Regions from separate parts of the Shewanella sp. Shew256 genome, predicted to be linked through region 2. Evidence: predicted binding sites of a transcription regulator. Region 2 holds the regulator's gene; each other region holds the start of a gene.
The links. Region 2 encodes sigma-54, which starts transcription at its own class of promoters, with help from an activator protein. Its sites were predicted from a motif close to GTTGGCACGNNNNTNGNNT; they were not measured.
Positions count from the first base shown of each region.

Region 1 (5,189 bases), on a different contig from region 2:
ATCCACTTTCTCGCCGAGCGATCACCGAACCACTCGATGTGGGCGTACGCGCCATCAATGCCATGCTCACCGTTGGTAAGGGCCAACGTATGGGCCTATTTGCAGGCTCTGGCGTGGGTAAGAGTGTGCTACTCGGCATGATGACGCGAGGCTCTACCGCTGACATTATTGTGGTGGGATTAGTGGGGGAGCGTGGTCGCGAAGTTAAAGAATTTATTGAAGAAATCCTTGGTGAAAAGGGCAGAGCACGCTCGGTTGTGGTGGCGGCGCCCGCCGATACTTCACCATTAATGCGCCTTCGCGCCTGTGAAACCTCTACTCGTATTGCCGAGTATTTTCGGGATTTAGGCTATAACGTATTGTTATTAATGGACAGTTTGACTCGTTATGCCCAGGCGCAGCGGGAGATTGCCCTAGCCGTAGGTGAGCCACCGGCGACGAAAGGTTATCCACCTTCGGTATTTGCGAAATTGCCACGTTTGGTTGAGCGGGCAGGCAATGGTGGTCCCGGGCAAGGTTCTATAACCGCATTTTATACTGTACTGACCGAGGGCGATGACCAACAGGATCCTATTGCCGATGCATCTCGGGCTATCCTCGACGGCCATATTGTGCTCTCCCGTGCATTAGCTGATTCCGGGCACTATCCCGCAATCGATATTGAGGCTTCCATTAGCCGTGTGGCCCCAATGGTGATTTCGAACGAGCACTTAGAAGCCATGCGCCGCGTCAAACAGACCTATTCCCTTTACCAGCAGAATAAGGACCTGATTTCGATCGGGGCTTATGCCCAAGGCAGCGATCCGCGAATCGATAACGCCATACGCCTGCAACCTGCGATGAATGCCTTCTTACGCCAAACCATGCGTGATGCCTTTAGTTTTGCCGATAGCCAAGTCATGCTTGGGCAACTCGCGGCGCAATGTAAATAATCGAGACTGTTATGGCGAATGCCGATCCTTTATTGCTGGTGTTAAAATTAGCCCTCGATGCAGAGGAACAGGCTGCGTTGTTGCTAAAGTCGGCACAATTAGAGTGTCAAAAGCGTCAAAATCAGTTGGATGCACTCAACAATTATCGCTTGGACTACATGAAGCAGATGCAGTCTCAGCAGGGACAAGCCATCAGCGCCAGCCATTATCACCAATTCCACCGTTTTATCCGCCAAATCGATGAGGCCATTGCGCAGCAAAATCGTGTGGTCGCCGATGGGGAGAAGCAAAAAAATTATCGTCAGCAGCATTGGCTCGAGAAGCAGAAGAAACGTAAGGCAGTAGAACTACTCTTAGAGAATAAAGAGAAAAAACGCCAAGCACTTGAGTTGAAGAAAGAGCAAAAGATGACAGATGAATTTGCCTCTCAGCAGTTTTTTCGCCGCAATAAACCCTAACCCAAGCTAGCCATTGCTTGTTTAAGTTGTTTCTTCAATCAGTAAGCTCCATTTGTTGGCATTTTATTTGCTAGCTTTATGCAAGATATGGCCAAAGCCGCATAAATTGACGTTTGCCCGCATGTTTTTATGTCTTGGGGTGAATGTTTAGGAGCTGATATGCAACAAATGAACAACATCCTATTAGCGTCAAGCGCGAAAAACAGCGCTAGCTCGAGTAAAGCATTGACTCAAGATGCTAATAGTGAAGACTTTTCTGCAGCGTTGGCTTCAGTTACATCCGTATCATCCCCCTCGACTAAAACCCCTATATCTCAGGATGTGGCCGTCAAATCTGCTAAAGCGGAAGCCAGCACTGACGATACCAATACCGATGATGAAGCCGATATCAGCTTGATTTTCGCCCAGATTGGTATGGCAAATGAGATGAAGAAAGCGGCAGCTCCGGGCGAGTCTTTGCCGCTTGAGGCCGATATCACGGCAACGGTGGACGCAGACTCTACATCTTCATTATTAGTCGATGACCCATCTCAGACCGACAGTTCTATTGTTGACGGCACTTTTTCCGATGAAATGGCTAAGTTTGTCGAGGTCTCCAACATAAGCATTGGCAATACAAAAGTGGATGTGAGTTCTGAAACACCAGACTCTGAGTCAGTCACCTCAAAGGCGACCGGACAAAATACTGCGCAAGTCACCGCAAAGTTTATACAGCAGCAAGCCTCACAACAGAACGCGGCTGATGTTGCTGCTACTGAGAGTGTAGAACCACAGATCCCAGCTGTTGATGTTGATGCTTTGGTTGCGGCCGCGACAGTGGCGGAAACGGATACTCAAGGTGCTTTAGTTGATGATTCGCTTTTGATTGATGATGCTGCGCTACTTTCAGGTCTGCGCAGCGAAAAGTTCGTTAAACCGCCCGAAAATCATATTTTACCCATTGAGGGTGAACCTTTGTTAGGGGCAAAAGAGCCTGGTACAACAGAGCTTGGTGCAACAATTGGCGCTAAGGCAATAAATGTGTCGACGCAGCCAGCAGATAAAGCTCTAGCACCCCAAAGTATGGTGTCCCAAGTCGTTGATAATCAAACACCAATTAAAGCGGCCAATGCCTCTGCGAGTGATGTATTAACGACGAATGCAGCCACAGCCGCTAATGCTAACGATCTTAATACCTTAGGCACTAATGCCGCGACTAATGTATCAGGTACCACAGCCATAGATCCGAGTCTTACTGCCGACAACCCATCCCGCGCCGAGATTTCAGCAGGCTTTTTGCTAAAAGACGCTAAGCTAGCGGTTACTCTCGATGCGCAGCAAGATAGCCAAGTTGCTGCTTTAAGTCCTGGCAGCGAAGAGGCGGGCAGCGAGTTTAAGCCTGTGGAGTTTAAAGCAGTATCTTCACTGCATTCTTTGGCAACGCCAGCAACCCAGCGTCAAGATATTCCGCAAGTGCAGCTTTCCTTGCGCCAAGGTGTAGAAACTCAAAACCAAATGCAGGAGATGATCCAGCGCTTTTCACCTGTGATGAAGCAGCAATTGGTGACTATGGTAAGCCAGGGTATCCAACAGGCGGAAATCCGTTTAGATCCGCCAGAACTTGGGCATATGTTGGTTAAAGTGCAAGTCCATGGCGACCAGACACAAGTGCAGTTCCATGTCACACAATCGCAAACCCGCGATGTGGTCGAACAAGCCATTCCCCGCCTGCGTGAATTATTACAGGAACAAGGCATGCAATTGGCCGACAGTCATGTTTCTCAAGGTGACCAAGGTCAACGCCGTGAGGGGGGATTTGGTGAAGCGGGTGGTTCGAGTGGTGGAAATGTGGATGATTTCTCGGCAGAAGAGCTAGATTTAGGTTTAAATCAAGCAACTAGTTTAAATTCAGGTATAGATTATTACGCTTAAGAAGGTAACCTATAGTAATAATGCGGATTATAATCCGCATCCTAATCCATTCCCGCATTTAGCCAATTAAAGAGTATATAAAATGGCCAAGGAAGAATCACTAGAACTTGAAAGCACCGAAGCGCCTAAAAGTAAGAAGAAGTTTATTTTTATCGGTGCGGGCGTCTTAGTGGCACTATTAATAGGTGGTGCGCTGTGGTTTTTCCTCGGTAGCAGTGATGAAGCCCCTGCAGCAGCGGCCGAAGGGACTGCGCCTACTGAGGCAACCACTCCTGCCGCCGATGCGGCAATGGCGGCCTACGTACCAATGCCACGACCCTTTTTATTTAATCTCCCTGGGCCAGATCGCGCTCGTCTCGTTGAAATTAAAGTGCAATTGATGGTTAGAGGCCAAGACGATGATGTTTTGACTCAAAAGCATATTCCGTTGATTGAAGATGCGCTGTTAACCACCTTTAGTGGCGCCGATGTACAAAAATTGAGTACTCAGGCGGGTAAAGATGAATTGCGGCAATTAGCGCTGCTGAGCGTGCAAAATACCTTGCAATCCGTGACCGGACGTAAAGTGGTTGAGAAAGTACTCTTTACCGGTTTTGTAATGCAATAACCTTTTATCTTCAGCACCTTAAAGAGGCGAAGACAATACTGTGAGTGATTTATTAAGCCAAGACGAAATTGATGCGCTCTTACACGGAGTCGATGACGTCGAAGAGGATAATGAGCTTGATGCCGCGGGGCTGGAAGCTCGCTCCTACGACTTTTCCTCCCAAGACCGTATCGTGCGTGGCCGTATGCCCACGCTCGAGATTGTGAATGAGCGTTTTGCCCGTCACCTGCGGATCAGCATGTTCAACATGATGCGTCGTGCGGCCGAAGTGTCGATTAACGGCGTGCAAATGCTGAAATTTGGTGAGTACGTACACACCTTATTCGTCCCGACCAGCTTGAACATGGTGCGCTTTCATCCCTTAAAAGGTACGGCACTGATCACCATGGAAGCGCGTTTAGTGTTTATTCTGGTGGACAACTTTTTTGGCGGCGATGGCCGTTTCCATGCCAAGATTGAAGGGCGGGAATTTACCCCGACCGAACGTCGCATCGTGCAACTTTTGCTTAAGATTATCTTTGAAGACTATAAAGATGCGTGGGCGCCGGTGATGGATGTGGAGTTTGATTATTTAGACTCCGAAGTCAACCCCGCTATGGCGAACATCGTCAGTCCCACTGAAGTGGTGGTGATTAACTCCTTCCATATCGAAGTGGATGGCGGCGGCGGTGACTTCCATATCACTATGCCGTATTCGATGATTGAACCTATCCGTGAACTACTCGATGCCGGTGTGCAGAGTGATAAACAAGACACGGACATGCGTTGGTCACAGGCGCTGCATGACGAAATTATGGATGTGAAAGTCGGATTTGATGCCAGTGTGGTTGAGCATGAACTCACACTCAAAGACGTCATGAACTTCAAGGCCGGGGATATTATTCCAATCGAGCTGCCTGAATACATTATGATGAAAATCGAAGACTTACCGACGTATCGCTGTAAAATGGGGCGTTCACGCGATAATCTAGCACTTAAAATTTACGAAAAAATCCCACGTCCTGAAACGGTCAAATCCGAACTGCAATTAGTGACACGTAAAGGCAAAGCCAGAGACATATCCGAATTATAAAGGTGAAGTGAGATGAGTACAGATGATGATTGGGCAGCAGCCATGGCCGAGCAGGCATTGGAAGAGGCTAATGCCATTGACCTTGACGAGCTGGTAGACGAGTCGCAGCCAATTAGTAAGGCCGAAGCCGCCAAACTAGACACTATTTTAGATATCCCTGTGACGATCTCGATGGAGGTCGGTCGCAGCTATATCAGCATTCGTAACCT
Region 1 is NZ_NAJR01000007.1:58,482-63,670, reverse strand. Features, by position in the region: gene fliI (flagellar protein export ATPase FliI) at 1-932, shown strand, start outside; gene fliJ (flagellar export protein FliJ) at 944-1,390, shown strand; gene B5P39_RS14325 (flagellar hook-length control protein FliK) at 1,550-3,301, shown strand; gene fliL (flagellar basal body-associated protein FliL) at 3,384-3,908, shown strand; gene fliM (flagellar motor switch protein FliM) at 3,949-4,980, shown strand; gene fliN (flagellar motor switch protein FliN) at 4,993-5,189, shown strand, end outside.
Region 1: the regulator sigma-54 is predicted to act here: its motif matches at 1,445-1,463, upstream of B5P39_RS14325 (flagellar hook-length control protein FliK).

Region 2 (5,189 bases):
ACGGGTTCATCTAAACCGGTGAGAGGTCTAAGCTCCGGTTCCCAATGGGGATTTGGCAAAAAGCGCACATCAAACATAAAGTCAGCTTCGGTCGGCATACCATGCTTAAAACCGAAGGACTCGAAGTTGATCACCAGTTCCTTATCGACACTGCCAAGGAGTATTTGCCGCACTTGGTCGCTGAGTTCATAGATATTCAGATTCGAGGTATCTATATAGTGATCCATCTGCTGTGACAGCGGCTCGAGCAATTTGCCTTCAAGCTTGATGGCTTCTTGCAGTGACACTCGGCTCTTAGATAAGGGATGTAAGCGCCGCGTTTCACTGTAGCGTTTGAGCAACACTTTATCGCTGGAGTTTAAGAAGAAGCTGGTGAGTTCAGTGCCCGTAGGCAGGCTGGCAAGCTGTTTAACCAGCACTTTGTCTTGCTCTGGTAAATTGCGCACGTCAACACTGATAGCAACGAGATCGTTACTGCCTTTGAGCTGTTCAAGCAAACTGCCAATCAAAGGCAAAGGCAAATTATCGACACAATAGTAGCCGAGATCTTCAAGCACTCTAAGTGCGACCGATTTGCCTGAGCCTGAACGCCCTGACACTATGACCAGTTTCATCCAATGATTACCTGATAGAGTTCCGTTTCATCATGCGTCTTGCGCAATTGTTTTAATATTTGCTTGTCACTGAGCTTTTCAGCCATGCAGGACAAAGTGCTTAAGTGCTGTTGACATTGGTCAGCAGGCACCAGCAGCGCAAATAAAATGTCGACAGGTTGTTTATCGATAGCATCAAAGGCTATCGGCTCCTCACATTTCACCAATATGGCTATGGGTTGTGTTATATCGGTTAATCGACCATGTGGAATGGCGATGCCGTTACCTATACCTGTGCTCCCCATCTTTTCGCGCGCCACTAGGCTTTCGAAGATCTCTTGAGATGAGAGGGTGGGGTACTGGGCAGCGGCTAAGTCGCTGATAAGTTCCAGTACCTTTTTCTTACTGCCCGGAGTGGCGCAGGTCGTGCATTCCGGCCGCAGTATGGTACGAAGTTCCATTGCTAGTGTTTTGTTAACTTCTCTTTGTGTTTAATAACCTGACGATCAAGCTTGTCGATCAGGACGTCTATGGCAGCATACATATCTGCATGCTCTGAAGTCGCGAAGACTTCACCACCGGTGAGGTTGATTCTCGCTTCGGCAATTTGTTGCATTTTCTCAACATTGAGCACAACGTGCACATTATTGATCTGTTCGAAATGACGTTCAAGTTTTGAAAACTTTTCCTCAACATAAGCCCGTAACGATTCAGTAATCTCGATATGGTGTCCACTCAGGTTTATTTGCATATAAACGTCCTCCGATTTCCATTTTAGGCTATAAACTTTTACGCTGATTGGAAGGGGGAATAAGCATCGCTTCTCTGTACTTCGCAATGGTTCTGCGCGCAACGTTAATTCCCTGTTCTGCCAGAAGCTGTGCCATCTTGCTGTCGCTTAATGGTTTTTTCTGGTTTTCCGCTGCAACCAGTTTCTTAATGAAGGCTCTGATTGCCGTGGATGAGCACTCACCGCCATCATCAGTCCCGACGTGGCTTGAGAAGAAATATTTTAGTTCAAAAAGTCCCTTTGGGGTATGCATGTATTTTTGCGTCGTCACCCGTGAAATGGTGGACTCATGCATCTCTACCGCCTCGGCGATATCGTTCAGGACCATAGGTTTCATGGCTTCTTCACCGTATTCGAAGAAGCCCTGTTGATATTGCACTATGCAGTTTGCCACCTTGAGCAGTGTTTCGTTACGGCTTTCAAGGCTTTTGATAAACCACTTGGCCTCTTGCAGATGCCCGCGGATAAATTGGCTATCGGCTTGGCTTTTGGTGCTGCGCGCCATGGCTGCATATTGCTGATTAACATTGATTTTTGGCATGCAATCTGGATTTAACTCGACCACCCAGCGACCGTTTTTCTTCGATACCGACACATCGGGGATGACATATTCTTCATCAACAGGGGTGATGAGCAAACCGGGGCGAGGGTTTAAAGTTTGGATCAGCGCTATGCTGTCCCTTAACTCGTCCTCTTTAAGTTTGGTCTTACGCATCAACAACCTAAAGTCGCGGGCAGCGATCAGATCTAAATGATCTTTGATCAGCATACGGGCGTTTTCGAGGTGTGGGGTATCCGGCGAAAAATGGGAGAGTTGGATAAGCAGACATTCGCTTAAATCCCTTGCGGCGACACCAACGGGATCGAAGTGTTGAATACGCTTGAGCACGGCTTCGACTTCATCCAGTTCTATCTCTGGATTGCCCATGGCCTCGAGGATATCTTCAGTACTTTGAGTGAGATAACCTTGATCGTCGATGGCATCAATAATCGCGGTGGCGATGGCTAAATCGGTTTCAGAGAAGGGCGTGAGGTTTTTTTGCCATTCTAAATGTTCGTACAGGCCTTCACTGGTTTCCCCTTGGAAGGGCATGTCATCTTCACGGCTGGCGCCAGAACCTGAGTTTGGCGAGGCGGTAAAGACTTCATCCCAAGTAGTATCCATGGGCAGTTCTTCGGGCAGGGATTCTTTGGTCAGCGACTCGGCAATGTCCACGGTGGAATTGTCTTGTTCCTGTGGCTGGGCCGTCGTTTCGCTAAAGTCGGTATCGGCGATATCTTGCTTACGTTCGGTAGGCGCGTCGAACTGCTCCTCTTCCAGCTCGAGAAGAGGATTAGAGTCTAAGGCTTGCTGGATCTCTTGCTGCAGTTCCAATGACGACAATTGCAACAGACGAATGGCCTGTTGGAGTTGTGGCGTCATGGTTAACTGTTGACCCAGTTTGAGCTGGAGTGACGCTTTCATGTTACCGCTGATCCCTACGTTATTATTTTGAATTTAGGCCGCTTGTTATCATATTGATGGCGCTTATAAGCCAAAATTCAAGGCTAATTGGCTCTGTTTAAGTAACTATAGCCTGAATTGTTCACCTAAGTACACAGCCCTAACTTGCTGATTGTCTAAGATCTCTGCGGGAGTTCCTTCGGCAATCAGGTTTCCGTGACTGACAATGTAGGCATGTTCACAGACGTCTAAGGTCTCGCGTACATTGTGGTCTGTGATCAGTACCCCAAGGCCTCGGCTCTTGAGTTGTTCGATGATTTTCTTGATATCGATAACCGAAATCGGGTCGACACCGGCGAAGGGTTCATCGAGCAGAATAAACTTGGGATTGGCCGCTAAGGCGCGGGCAATTTCGACGCGGCGACGTTCACCGCCCGATAACGACATGCCTTGGCTATCGCGAATATGGGTGATATGGAACTCTTCGAGCAGATGTTCCAGCTCTTCTTCGCGTTGATCGCGATTGAGCTCTTTACGGGTTTGCAGTACTGCCATGATATTGTCGTGCACGGTCAGCTTGCGAAAGATACTGGCTTCCTGTGGCAGGTAACCAATGCCTTTACGGGCGCGCAGGTGCATGGGATCGGCGGTTAAATCATCATCGTCGATAAAGATATGGCCTTTATCGCTTTTGACTAAGCCCACGACCATGTAAAAGGTGGTGGTTTTACCTGCGCCGTTTGGGCCGAGTAAGCCGACGACTTGACCCGTTTTCACCGTCAGGCTGACATCTTTCACAACCTGACGACTCTTATAACTCTTAGCGAGATTCTGTGCTTTTAAGGTGATTTGGGTCATTTAGAGTCCTGTTTTTTCACAGGTTTGTCCGCGGGCTGGTTCTTGATCTCTTCCTGATAGTTATCAGGTTGAATAATGGTAATCACGCGATCATCACCGCTACCCGTACTTTCAGCGATCAATTTTTGCTGAATAATATCGTAACGGATGAGGTTACCCGTCACTTGGCTACCCGCTTGGTCTAGGCTCGCTGAGCCCGTCAAAGTTAGGGTGCGGGTCGCCATTTCGTAGCGAATTTCTTTCGCGCTCGCTGAAGCTGGGCGTCCATCGTCGAGGATCTGGCTATACGTCGCAGGATTACCGGTTGCCACTAAAATCTTGCTGTTTTCCCCTTCGGCAGAAAATGCACGTAGTTGATCTGCATGGATTTTGATCGATCCTTGGGTGACTTCAACCGGACCGAAGAAAATGATCTGGTTGTTTTTAATGTCCGCAGTTTGGCTAACGGCTTTAATTTTCACTTCTTGCTGTAAGTCACCAACCTTGGCGAAGGCGCTCATGCTGGTGATTAGCATTAGGCCGGCAAGTAATATGTTATTTTGCTTCATAGGTTCCTACTACCTGACTGGTCAATTGCACTTCCTGCGCGTTAAGGTCGGCATAAAGGCCTTGCCCTTGAATATTAAAATCTTTCCCTGTGACGTAAATGATGCGGTCAGAGGTCATTATCATAGTGTTGAGATCGAGTTCTAAAAAACTGGTGGACAATGTCTGTATGGGTTCACCAGGGCTGATGGCATCGATAATAACATTATTTTCTAATACAACCTTGCCGGTATCTTTGTTGAGTCGACCTTGATCGGCTCGGATCTGCCATTTTGCTTTACCTTGGTCGGGATAGACAAGATAAACGGGCTCAGTAAAGTCGGTTTGGTTTTTCAGCTCATAGTGTTCCATGTGCTTTGCCGTGACGCGACTGTTAACTTGCCCTTGCTCATTAAACTCAATGCTGCGCAGATCTTCGATAATGTAATCGGGTCTGTCACTGACGTTCAAGCTGTCATCCGTATCGCCACCGCGTTTTTGCTGCACTTGCCAATATAGCACCAGCGCAGTACCAAAAAAGGCGATAATGGCGAGGGTCACACGACTCATATGCTCATCCCATGGGCGGAAGTGAACTTATTTTGGCTCAGCAAGAGCAGATCCGTGAGTTCCCTGAGTGCGCCATGTCCACCATTCAAGTGAGTCACAAAATGGGCATGTTGACGGACATAGGGATGACCATCGGCAACACAGACGGCCAAGCCGACCACATTCATCACCGGCAAGTCGACAATATCATCACCGATATAGGCGACTTCTTCTGGGGTGACATTGTAGAGCGACAGCAGCTCTTCATAGGGAACGAATTTATTATCCACGCCCTGATAAATATGCGTCACACCCAGAGCCGTCATGCGGTTTTCGACAATTTTAGACTGACGGCCAGTGATGACCGCCAGATTAAAACCACTGGTCAATAATGAGCGCACGCCATAACCATCGCGGGTGTGGAAGGCTT
Region 2 is NZ_NAJR01000006.1:46,559-51,747, reverse strand. Features, by position in the region: gene rapZ (RNase adapter RapZ) at 1-614, opposite strand, end outside; gene ptsN (PTS IIA-like nitrogen regulatory protein PtsN) at 611-1,054, opposite strand; gene hpf (ribosome hibernation promoting factor) at 1,057-1,344, opposite strand; gene B5P39_RS12535 (RNA polymerase factor sigma-54) at 1,373-2,848, opposite strand; gene lptB (LPS export ABC transporter ATP-binding protein) at 2,954-3,685, opposite strand; gene lptA (lipopolysaccharide transport periplasmic protein LptA) at 3,682-4,233, opposite strand; gene lptC (LPS export ABC transporter periplasmic protein LptC) at 4,220-4,780, opposite strand; gene kdsC (3-deoxy-manno-octulosonate-8-phosphatase KdsC) at 4,777-5,189, opposite strand, start outside.

Region 3 (5,189 bases), on a different contig from region 2:
ATTCAGCTTCGAAGCTGGCAATGTTGGCCGCCAACATTTCGGGGTCAATTTTATAGCGACCTTCGGCAATCGCTTGTTTAATCTCAGCGACTTTCTTTTGGTCTACTTCAGGTAGGCTGGCCATTTTGGTTTGAGCTCCTTGTAGCTGTTGAGCTTGAGCCGTAATGACAACTGAGTCACCTTTCTGTTGAGTCGATTTAGCCGCAACCTGAGTCGATTGCTCACTTTCGCTGCTTTTCTTTGTTGTGTTTGAACGGACTTGGGCGGCCGCTCCGGCGTTAAATTTGCTAATATCAATTGCCATTTTAGGCTCCAGCGTCGTGTATACGGGGATTTCTTAACTGGGGTATCGGCAGCTCATCGAAAAGCTTTAGTTTATTTTACATTCTAACTTCGACTTCGCCAATGGCCGTGACTATGGCATCTAGTTCTTTGTTTGAACTGCTATTTTTGACCCTAATTTGGTCACCAATATTACCATCCTGTAGCGCTTCGCCTACGGTTTTTAGCACAAAATTGCTGGAACGCACATAAATTGATACTGAATCATTCTTACAAACAAAACAAAGGTTATTGGCAAAAATAGGGAAGTTTTTGGCGACACGCCGTTTAACCCGTACTCCTGAAAGTTGGCTGGTATCGCTAAATTGCATACCGCGTAAACTGTTTTGGTCGACGTAACGGATTTCAACTTGTGTTGGGCTGATCAGTTCGCCGGGCGCCAGTGTTTCGCTGGCGACCACAACTGGGAAAAGAATATCGACCCGCACCGACATAAAAATCTGCCAAGGGTAGGCTAAATCGGGTGTATCACAACTGACTTTTACCGTGTTATTGCGGCTGATCTCTCGGTCGGAGGCGAGCTCGACTCGAATGGGGGAGGCACATTGAGAAGGGAGCAAACGACTGTCTATCGTTTGCGGAAGGATTTCAACTTTAGCGTTAGATGGCACTGAAATCTTTTCATTAATAAGAGCTTTAGCTAATTCGGATATCGCCGATATGCTAGGTACCACGGGCTCGGCATTGGCCTTAGTGGCGAAGGAAAGGGCGATGATACTCAAAAAATAGACTAAATTTACTTTCATAATGAAGAGACTAGCTTGTAACGCCAGAATGCACCTATACTTTTATCAAGTTTGAAACTGTTACATGCCATAACGGCTAAGATTTAGTGTCAGAAGTTTGACTCAGTTTCAACTATGGTTATCGATGACAAGACGTAAGCAATTAATATGCCTATACTCAAACGAGTTTAGGGCCGTACATAAACAGAACAACAAGGCAGAGTTATGTCGAGTATTCTTGATTCAGTCAACAAACGAACCCAACTCGTAGGTCAAAACCGACTAGAACTATTGCTATTTAAGTTGAATGGTCGTCAACGTTTTGGGATTAACGTATTCAAAGTAAAAGAAGTTTTGCAATGTCCACCGTTAACGACTTTGCCTAAACTTAATCCTTACGTCAAAGGTGTCGCCCATATTCGCGGCACGACTATTTCGGTAATCGATCTGAGTGCTGCAACCGGCGGACGTCCGTTAGCCAGCACTGAAAATTGCTTTATCATCATTTCAGAATATAACCGCAGCGTACAAGGTTTCTTAGTCAGTTCAGTTGAACGTATCATCAACATGAATTGGGAAGCCATTATGCCGCCACCACAAGGGGCTGGTCGCTATTCCTACTTAACTGCAGTCACTGAAATCGAAGGTGAACTAGTTGAAATTCTTGATGTTGAAAAGATCCTAGATGAAATTTCACCAGTCAAAACCGCAATCAGTGAAGAAGTGAATGAGCAACTGACAATCGATAGAAGTCAGCATTACCATATTATGGTGATTGATGATTCGGCGGTGGCTCGTAAACAAATTATTCGCGCGCTAGAGTCGTTAAACTTACAGATTGATACGGCAAAAGATGGCCGTGAAGCGCTCGATAAGTTAAAAGCTATTGCGGGTGAAATGAACAATGTTGCCGAGGAAATCCCGCTGATTATCTCGGATATTGAAATGCCAGAAATGGATGGTTATACCTTAACGGCTGAGATCCGTGACGATCCAAAGCTTAAGCATATCAAGGTTGTACTACATACCTCGTTAAGCGGCGTGTTTAATCAGGCTATGGTACAAAAAGTAGGCGCTAATGATTTTATCGCTAAATTCAACCCAGACGAATTAGCTGCGGCAGTGAACAAGCATTTAAGTTTGTAGTGAAAGTGTGGGTTAGTGCCTAGTGGTGCTTTACGCTATAATCTAGCCCTTATTACATGATTGTTGGCACTTATTTGGGTGCTTGCTATAGGATCTAGGACGTGAATGTGCCTGACAAATCACTCGCAGAAGCCGAATATAATCAATTTAGGTTGTTCTTAGAACAACACAGCGGCATCGTACTGGGGGAAAATAAACAGTACCTAGTGCGTAGCCGTCTCGCGCCTTTGATGGGCAAATATAATCTGCCTTCGTTATCCGATGTGGTGAAACATTCGATGAAGCCAACGGAGCGCGCGTTGCGGGCGGAAGTCATTGATGCGATGACGACCAATGAAACGCTTTGGTTCCGTGACCGCTATCCGTTTGAGTTACTAGGCAATGTATTGCTACCTGAATACAGTAAGTTGGGCCGTCCATTAAAGATATGGTCGGCTGCCTGTTCTTCTGGCCAAGAGCCTTATTCGTTGGCAATGACGATTTTAGAATATCAACAGAAGAAGCCGGGAGCTTTGCCGGGAGGCGCTTCAATTCAAGCGACCGATCTTTCGCCTTCGATGTTGGAACGTTGCAAAAATGCCGAGTACGACAGTTTGGCATTGGCACGTGGCCTATCGGAGGAACGTAAGCGCCAGTTTTTTGATGCTTTGCCCTCTGGCAACATGCGGGTAAAGGACAACGTTAAGCGTTTAGTCAATTTTCGCGCCCACAATCTGCTTGAGAGTTACACTTTGCTAGGCAAGTTCGACATTATTTTCTGCCGAAATGTGCTGATCTATTTTGCCCCTGAGGCAAAAGCAAAAATTTTGCGGCAATTTGCTGCCGCATTAAATCCGAAGGGCATACTTTTTCTCGGTGCGTCAGAATCCATTGCGGGCCTGACAGATGAGTTTGACATGGTGCGTTGCAACCCTGGTATTTATTACCAGAAGAAAACCTAATTAAATGATATTAAATAAAAATTACCGACATTAGTCGGTAATTTTTTACCTCGCAAAACCTCATATCTACACATTTCGATTAGTTATTACTTTTTGGCACATGAATTGCTTTGTTCCCGTGAGAGTCACGATGGAGGCAATTTTATGGCGATTAGTTTTGATAAGGCATTAGGGGTACACCAATTTACGTTGGGGATCCGTGCTGAGCGTGCCGAAGTGATTTCTAGCAATATCGCAAACGCCGATACGCCACATTATAAAGCCCGTGACGTCGATTTTTCTGCGGCCTTAAATGTTGCTAAAACCCAGCAACAGCAGCGCAATAGCCTTGAGATGACAGGCGATGAGCAGCATTTTGGCCTTGCACAATTAACGGGACAATACGTGAAGTTCCGTGTGCCAAATCAGCCAGATACTGGGGATGGCAATACTGTTGATATTCAACAGGAACAGTCGGCATTTATGCAAAATGCGCTTGAATATCAAATGTCTCTAGGATTTTTGGACAGTAAGTTTAGTGGCATGAAGAAAGCGTTGAGAGGGGATTGATCATGAGTTTATTTAGTATTTTTGATGTGGCGGGTTCTGGCATGTCAGCTCAGTCTGTCCGCCTCAATACCACCGCGAGTAACATTGCCAACGCCGACTCCGTTTCCAGCAGCATAGATAAAACTTACCGCTCTCGTCATCCGATTTTTGAAGCGGAAATGGCCAAGGCGCAAAGTCAGCAACAAGCCTCTCAAGGTGTGGCGGTAAAAGGCATAGTTGAGAGTGATAAACCCCTATTAAAAGAGTATTCGCCGGATCACCCGATGGCGGATGCGGATGGCTTTATCTACAAGCCGAATGTGAATGTCATGGAAGAAATGGCGGATATGATTTCTGCCTCTCGCTCATATCAGATGAATGTTCAAGTCGCTGAAGCCGCAAAATCTATGCTGCAACAAACACTTGGGATGGGTAAATAATATGCGCTATTTAGGAGGTAAGCTGTGAGCCTCATTAACCAACTTAGCCAGACCTCGGCTCAGACGACTCAAACTAAGAGTCAATCGAATACGGTGGCGACTAATACTACGAGCACAACGAGTACATCAACGGGCAATCCTTTTTTAGATGGCATCCGTTTGCCTAGCGAATCCATTGTCCCTGAAGCCAAGAGCCAGCAGCTGACACAGGAAGATTTTTTCTCGTTACTCAGTCAGCAGTTGTCGATGCAGGATCCGTTTAAGCCCGTCGACAACGATCAGATGATTGCGCAAATGGCATCCTTTTCGACCGTGGATGGTATTTCGAAGCTTAACGATGAAATCGTCAATTTAAACAGTGTGATGACCTCGAGTCAGGCGCTGCAAGCATCGGGATTAGTTGGACGTAAGGTATTGATCCCAACCGATACCGGCAATGTGTCGACCGAAAGCCCTACCTTGAGTGGTGTGGTGAGTACGCCAGATAAAATTCCTGTGATTAACGTGCGTGTACTGGATGATAAAGGCCAAGTGGTCAGTACCTTTAACATCGATGGCAGTGATGGCGGCAACATCCCTGTGACATGGGATGGCCTGAATAAGAATGGCGAGCCTGTCAGTGCCGGTAATTACACCATTAAGGCCAGTGGACTTGTCGATGGTAAATCTCAAGAGCTTGCCGTCTCGACCTATGCCCATGTGACCAGTGTTTCGTTAGGCACTGCAAGCACTGGGGCGATTCTGAATCTTCGCGGTGGTGCAGGTATTAAGCTCTCTGATGTACTCGCGGTATCAGAAACCTAATTTGTCAGTATTAAGTTGGACCTGAGTCCTTAATTGAATTGAGTGAAATGTAGAGGTGAATTATGTCGTTTAACATTGCATTGAGTGGCATTTCTGCTGCACAGAAAGACTTAAACACTACAGCGAACAACATCGCGAATGCTAATACCATTGGCTTTAAAGAATCGCGTGCTGAATTTGCGGATGTTTACGCTAATTCAATTTTCTCTAACTCTAAAACTGCCGTTGGTGGTGGTGTGGCAACGAGCCAAGTGGCGCAGCAA
Region 3 is NZ_NAJR01000007.1:86,231-91,419, reverse strand. Features, by position in the region: gene flgM (flagellar biosynthesis anti-sigma factor FlgM) at 1-304, opposite strand, end outside; gene flgA (flagellar basal body P-ring formation chaperone FlgA) at 381-1,088, opposite strand; gene B5P39_RS14465 (chemotaxis protein CheV) at 1,293-2,213, shown strand; gene B5P39_RS14460 (CheR family methyltransferase) at 2,315-3,154, shown strand; gene flgB (flagellar basal body rod protein FlgB) at 3,299-3,703, shown strand; gene flgC (flagellar basal body rod protein FlgC) at 3,706-4,122, shown strand; gene flgD (flagellar hook assembly protein FlgD) at 4,147-4,926, shown strand; gene flgE (flagellar hook protein FlgE) at 4,989-5,189, shown strand, end outside.
Region 3: the regulator sigma-54 is predicted to act here: its motif matches at 3,247-3,265, upstream of flgB (flagellar basal body rod protein FlgB).

Region 4 (5,189 bases), 150 kb from region 2:
TCGAAGGCTTTTAACTCTTCGTCACTCAGCGCTTCCAACTTTTGCTTTAATGCCTGCGCTAAAGAATCCTGGGATTGCGCTGGCTCACTGCGGGTCACTAAGTCCCAAAATTCTACTTCTGTCATCACTTAACCTAATATTGAATGCCCAAGCAAAGGCGTATTCTACATGATAATACGGTTATGCTGGACTCAGTTCAGGGCTTTTCCTACACTTGCTCCACTTAAAATAACCAATAAACCCAAGTCAATGCCTAAACGCCTTATTCTACTGATTGCCCTCTACACCCTCTTTGCCGTAGTCGCGCTACTGCGTGCCGTTACCACAGGTTCGTTCGATCTCTTTAGCTTAGGTGTTTTGCCAGTTTTGTTTGGCATACTCACTCAGGCGCCTTGGTCTAGCTTAGTGCTGAAAATTTATATTGGATTACAAACCTTAGGCCTGTCAGCACTAGGGGTTACTGCGATTATCGCCTATCAAATTACCCCGCAGGACGTCAAAGTGGTGGTTGAAGGCCACAACATCCCTATGTTGCCCTTAGTCTTAAGCATCATCGCCCTGTTATCTGTGCAGTATTGGATAGCCTTTTCCCGCGTCAGCCATAATTATTTAACCGCAAAGGTAAAAGCATAAGCCTGTTTATTGCTAAGCCCTTGTTTATAGCCTAAGTTAACGGCTCCCTAAAAGACCTGATAAAGCCAGCCACTATGACTCATTTATCGCCCAGCGAACTCTCGATTCTCATTGTTGAGCCATCGGAAACCCAGCGCCGGATTATCATCAAGCGCTTACAGCAAGAAGGCATTATCAGCATTCAAAATGCGGCTGATTTGGCTCAAGCGAAAGAACTGATAGCCCGCCATAAACCGGATCTCATCGCCAGCGCCATGTATTTTGAAGATGGCACCGCGACCGAGTTTTTAAGCTACCTGTGCACCAACAGTGAATACAAAGACATTCAATTTATGTTGGTTTCGAGCGAATGTCGCCGTGAGCAATTAGAGATTTTTCGTCAGTCTGGCGTGGTCGCGATTCTGCCAAAGCCCTTTAATGCCGAACACTTAGGCAAGGCGTTGAATGCAACTATCGATTTACTCAGCCATGATGAGCTCGACCTGAGTCACTTCGATGTACACGACGTGCGTGTGCTCGTGGTTGATGACAGCCGCATGGCGCGCAATGTGATTAAACGTACTATTGGCAACCTTGGGATCAAGCAGATCACCGAAGCGGAAGATGGCGCTCAAGCCATTGAGTTAATGCGTAATAATATGTTTGACCTGATCATTACCGATTACAATATGCCCAGCGTCGATGGTCTGGCACTCACCCAATTTATCCGTAATGAAAGCCAGCAATCCCATGTGCCTATCCTCATGGTGTCTTCGGAGGCAAATGATGCTCACTTGAGCAACGTCTCGCAGGCGGGCGTCAATGCCCTGTGTGATAAACCCTTCGAACCCAAATTGGTGAAGCAGCTCTTATATCAGTTGCTCGAAGAATAAAACCTAAGTCACGAACGGGGCAAATATTCTGCATTTTTGTTACTTATAGGACACAAGCCCGCAGCAAAGGGCTTTCCAACGACTAAACCTTGTGGCATGTTAGGCACGCTGACTTAATAAATCTACGGAAAGAAGAGACAATAAAGATGAACAAAACTGAACTTATTGCCAAGATTGCAGAAAATGCCGATATCACTAAAGCTGAAGCAGCACGTGCATTGAAATCTTTCGAAGCAGCTATTACTGAATCAATGAAAAACGGTGACAAGATCTCTATCGTTGGATTTGGCTCTTTTGAAACCACGACTCGCGCAGCTCGTACTGGCCGTAACCCACAGACAGGTAAAGAAATCCAGATCGCTGAAGCCACTGTGCCTAAGTTTAAAGCGGGTAAAACCTTGCGTGATAGTGTGAACTAATTCGCTCGACATCATTCTATAAAACGCCTCCTTTGTGGGGCGTTTTTTTTGCCCTGCGAAAAGCATGAAAGATGATTTTTTGCACAAATACAGTGCGCGCACCGCTCCATTTTTGAGCATTTTAAAACATTTTATTAACAATAATTTTGTAACCATTTGTTTTTAATGATGTTCAAATAATGGCATGTGATTAGCAATTCCCTTATCAGAAAAAACCATGATGCACCAATGTCACCCGCTCGGTGGTGACATGAGTGAATCGATAAATAAGTCAATCGAGGGGATGAGAATGAGAAAATCACTGTACAGCGTTTTGGCATTATCGACGGGATTGTTACTAACCACCAACGCCTTTGCGGCGGTGTCCGGCAATATTGGCGGCACGTCTAACTATCTATGGCGCGGGGTCACTCAAACCAATGATGCGGTCGCTATCCAAGGAGGCATAGACTACAGCCATGACTCCGGATTCTATGCCGGCACTTGGGCATCGAATGTCGACTTTGGCGACGATACCAGCTATGAGTTGGATCTCTACGCAGGCTACGGCGGCAACATCACCGAAGACCTCAGCTACGATATTGGCTACCTTTACTATGCCTATCCAGATGCTGAAGGCAGCATCGATTTTGGTGAACTGCATGGCGCTATCACCTGGAAATGGTTTGAACTCAGTTACTCACAGGTGATCAATGCGGGTGATGATGTCGCAGCCGAGCCATTAGATAACAAGGACATGAGTTACCTAGCGGCCACGGCATCTTTCCCGCTGACGGATAAACTCAGCCTGTCTTTGCACTACGGCTACTCCAGTGGCGATGTGGTTGAATCTTGGTTTGGCGAAGATAACTACGCAGATTACAACGTTACTCTGAGTGCCGATACCAGCATGGGAACCGTCTCATTTATGGTGTCGGATACAGATCTGCAGGGTGATGATGCCAAGGTAGTTTTAGGCTATTCCTACGGCTTTGATTTATAAGATTAAGCACTAAATTAAGCGCTAGTAAAACAAAAACGCCGCGATAATCGCGGCGTTTTTTATTAGGCAATCACGGCGCGATTCGATTTACGCGCCGATACCATCTTCTCAATGTACTCTACGATGGGTTCAGTGACCGAGATCCCTGTGGTCTGCTCAATCCCTTCGATACCAGGCGCCGAGTTCACCTCAAGGACCAAGGGACCGCGATTCGAGCGTAAAATATCGACCCCCGCCACCACTAAGCCCATGGCTTTCACTGCGGCAACCGCCATCTTGCGCTCCGCAGGGGTGATTTTCACTTTCTCACCACAGCCACCTAAGTGCAAGTTAGAGCGAAAATCTCCTTCGGGTCCTTGGCGCTTCATCGAAGCCACCACTTTATCGCCGACCACAAAACAGCGAATATCGCTACCGTTGGATTCCTTAATATATTCCTGCACCATGATATTGGCTTTCAGCCCTAAAAAGGCTTCGATCACGCTCTCGGCGGCGGTTTTGGTCTCGGCCAACACCACGCCAATCCCTTGGGTGCCTTCCAGCAACTTAATCACTAAGGGCGCGCCGCCCACCATGTTAATTAAATCGGGAATATCATTGGGTTTATTGGCAAATCCAGTAATAGGCATGCCAATGCCTTTGCGGGAAAGCAATTGCAACGCGCGTAACTTGTCCCGTGAACGCGCGATTGAAATCGAGTCGTTGGCGGCAAATACCCCCATCATTTCGAACTGGCGCACTACCGCGCAGCCATAAAAGGTCACGCTGGCGTGAATGCGTGGGATAATGGCATCGAACCCCGTTAATTCTTGGCCTTGGTAATGAATGCTCGGCTTGATGGAGTTGATATTCATGTAGCAATTCAAGGTATTAATAACCACAGCCTCATGACCACGGCTCTCGCAGGCCGCCACTAGGCGTCGGGTGGAATACAACTCAGGGAACTGGGATAAGATACCTATTTTCATTGCCAAATGACCAAATTAAACACTGTGATTGAAGCTCTGTGCACACTGCATCAGAAAGGGGCGCTGATATTTGTCTATTGCTGAGTGTAAAGCAAGAAAATATTCCTCACCAGACGAAAACCTCAGCCTTAGCCAAACGTAAGATAATCTTCACAATTTAGGGTCATTATTTTGTAAGTAGTGGAGTAATGTACTTGGCCTCAAATTCGCTCGCTTCTAAGGGCCGCGAAAATAAATACCCTTGGAGCACATTGCAATTTCGTGCGGTGCAAAACTCGGCTTGTTCAGCCGTTTCAATGCCTTCGGCAACCGATGTCACGTTAAAACCATAGGCAAAATTGAGTAATGCCGCGAGTAACCGAGTATCTTTGTCATCCTTATCGTAGGAGGCAATAAAGCTCTTATCAATTTTTAATACACTGATTGGAAAGAGTTTTATATGTTCTAGGGATGAAAAGCCTGTACCGAAGTCATCGAGTGCAAATCGCACTCCGAGTTGCGCAATTCTATCGAGTACCTTGGCATGTTCATGGGGTTCTTCAATCAAGCTGTTTTCGGTAATCTCAAGCTCTAGCGCTTTCGCATCTAATCCCGTGACCTCGAGGGCATGAACAATTTTTTCATATAGATCAATGTGTCCAATTTGCGATGCCGACAGATTAACTGCAATGGTAAAGCTATGTCCAACGGGGGTTAGCCGCGTGAGCCATTCCTGCGCCTGACGACAGGCTTCGATAAGCACCCAGTCACCGATTTCTTCCATCAGACCAATTTCCTCTCCAATGGATAGGAATTGATCCGGTGCAATCAAACCATCTTGCGGATGCAACCAACGGATTAACGCCTCCATCCCTATCACTTGATGGGTTTGAGAATCTACTTGTGCCTGATAATAAACCTTGAATTCATTCTGCTTTAGCGCCATGCGTAAGCTGGATTCGATATGATTACGGTAACGGACTTCTTTATCTAAGGCCTCAGAATAAAACTGAATTTGGTTGCGCCCCATTTTTTTGGCGCGATACATGGCAATATCGGCGCATTTCATCAACTCAGAGCTATCGGAAGCGGCCTCATTATAAAAAGCCACGCCGATACTGGCACCAATCATCACATCGTTTTCACCTAGGCAGAAAACCTCCTCAAAGGCCTTAAGCAGGCGATTGGCGACTATCATAGGGAAATATTTGTAGTCATTGTCGGTCACGAGTACCACAAACTCATCGCCACCTAAGCGGGCGATCACATCACCATCTCGTAGCACTGAGCTTAATCGTGAGGCGACTTTGACGAGTAAGATATCGCCAGTTTGATG
Region 4 is NZ_NAJR01000006.1:196,276-201,464, forward strand. Features, by position in the region: gene B5P39_RS13165 (DUF4240 domain-containing protein) at 1-125, opposite strand, end outside; gene B5P39_RS13170 (hypothetical protein) at 250-633, shown strand; gene B5P39_RS13175 (response regulator) at 708-1,505, shown strand; gene B5P39_RS13180 (HU family DNA-binding protein) at 1,652-1,924, shown strand; gene B5P39_RS13185 (TorF family putative porin) at 2,214-2,906, shown strand; gene rimK (30S ribosomal protein S6--L-glutamate ligase) at 2,969-3,874, opposite strand; gene B5P39_RS13195 (putative bifunctional diguanylate cyclase/phosphodiesterase) at 4,041-5,189, opposite strand, start outside.
Region 4: the regulator sigma-54 is predicted to act here: its motif matches at 2,103-2,121, upstream of B5P39_RS13185 (TorF family putative porin).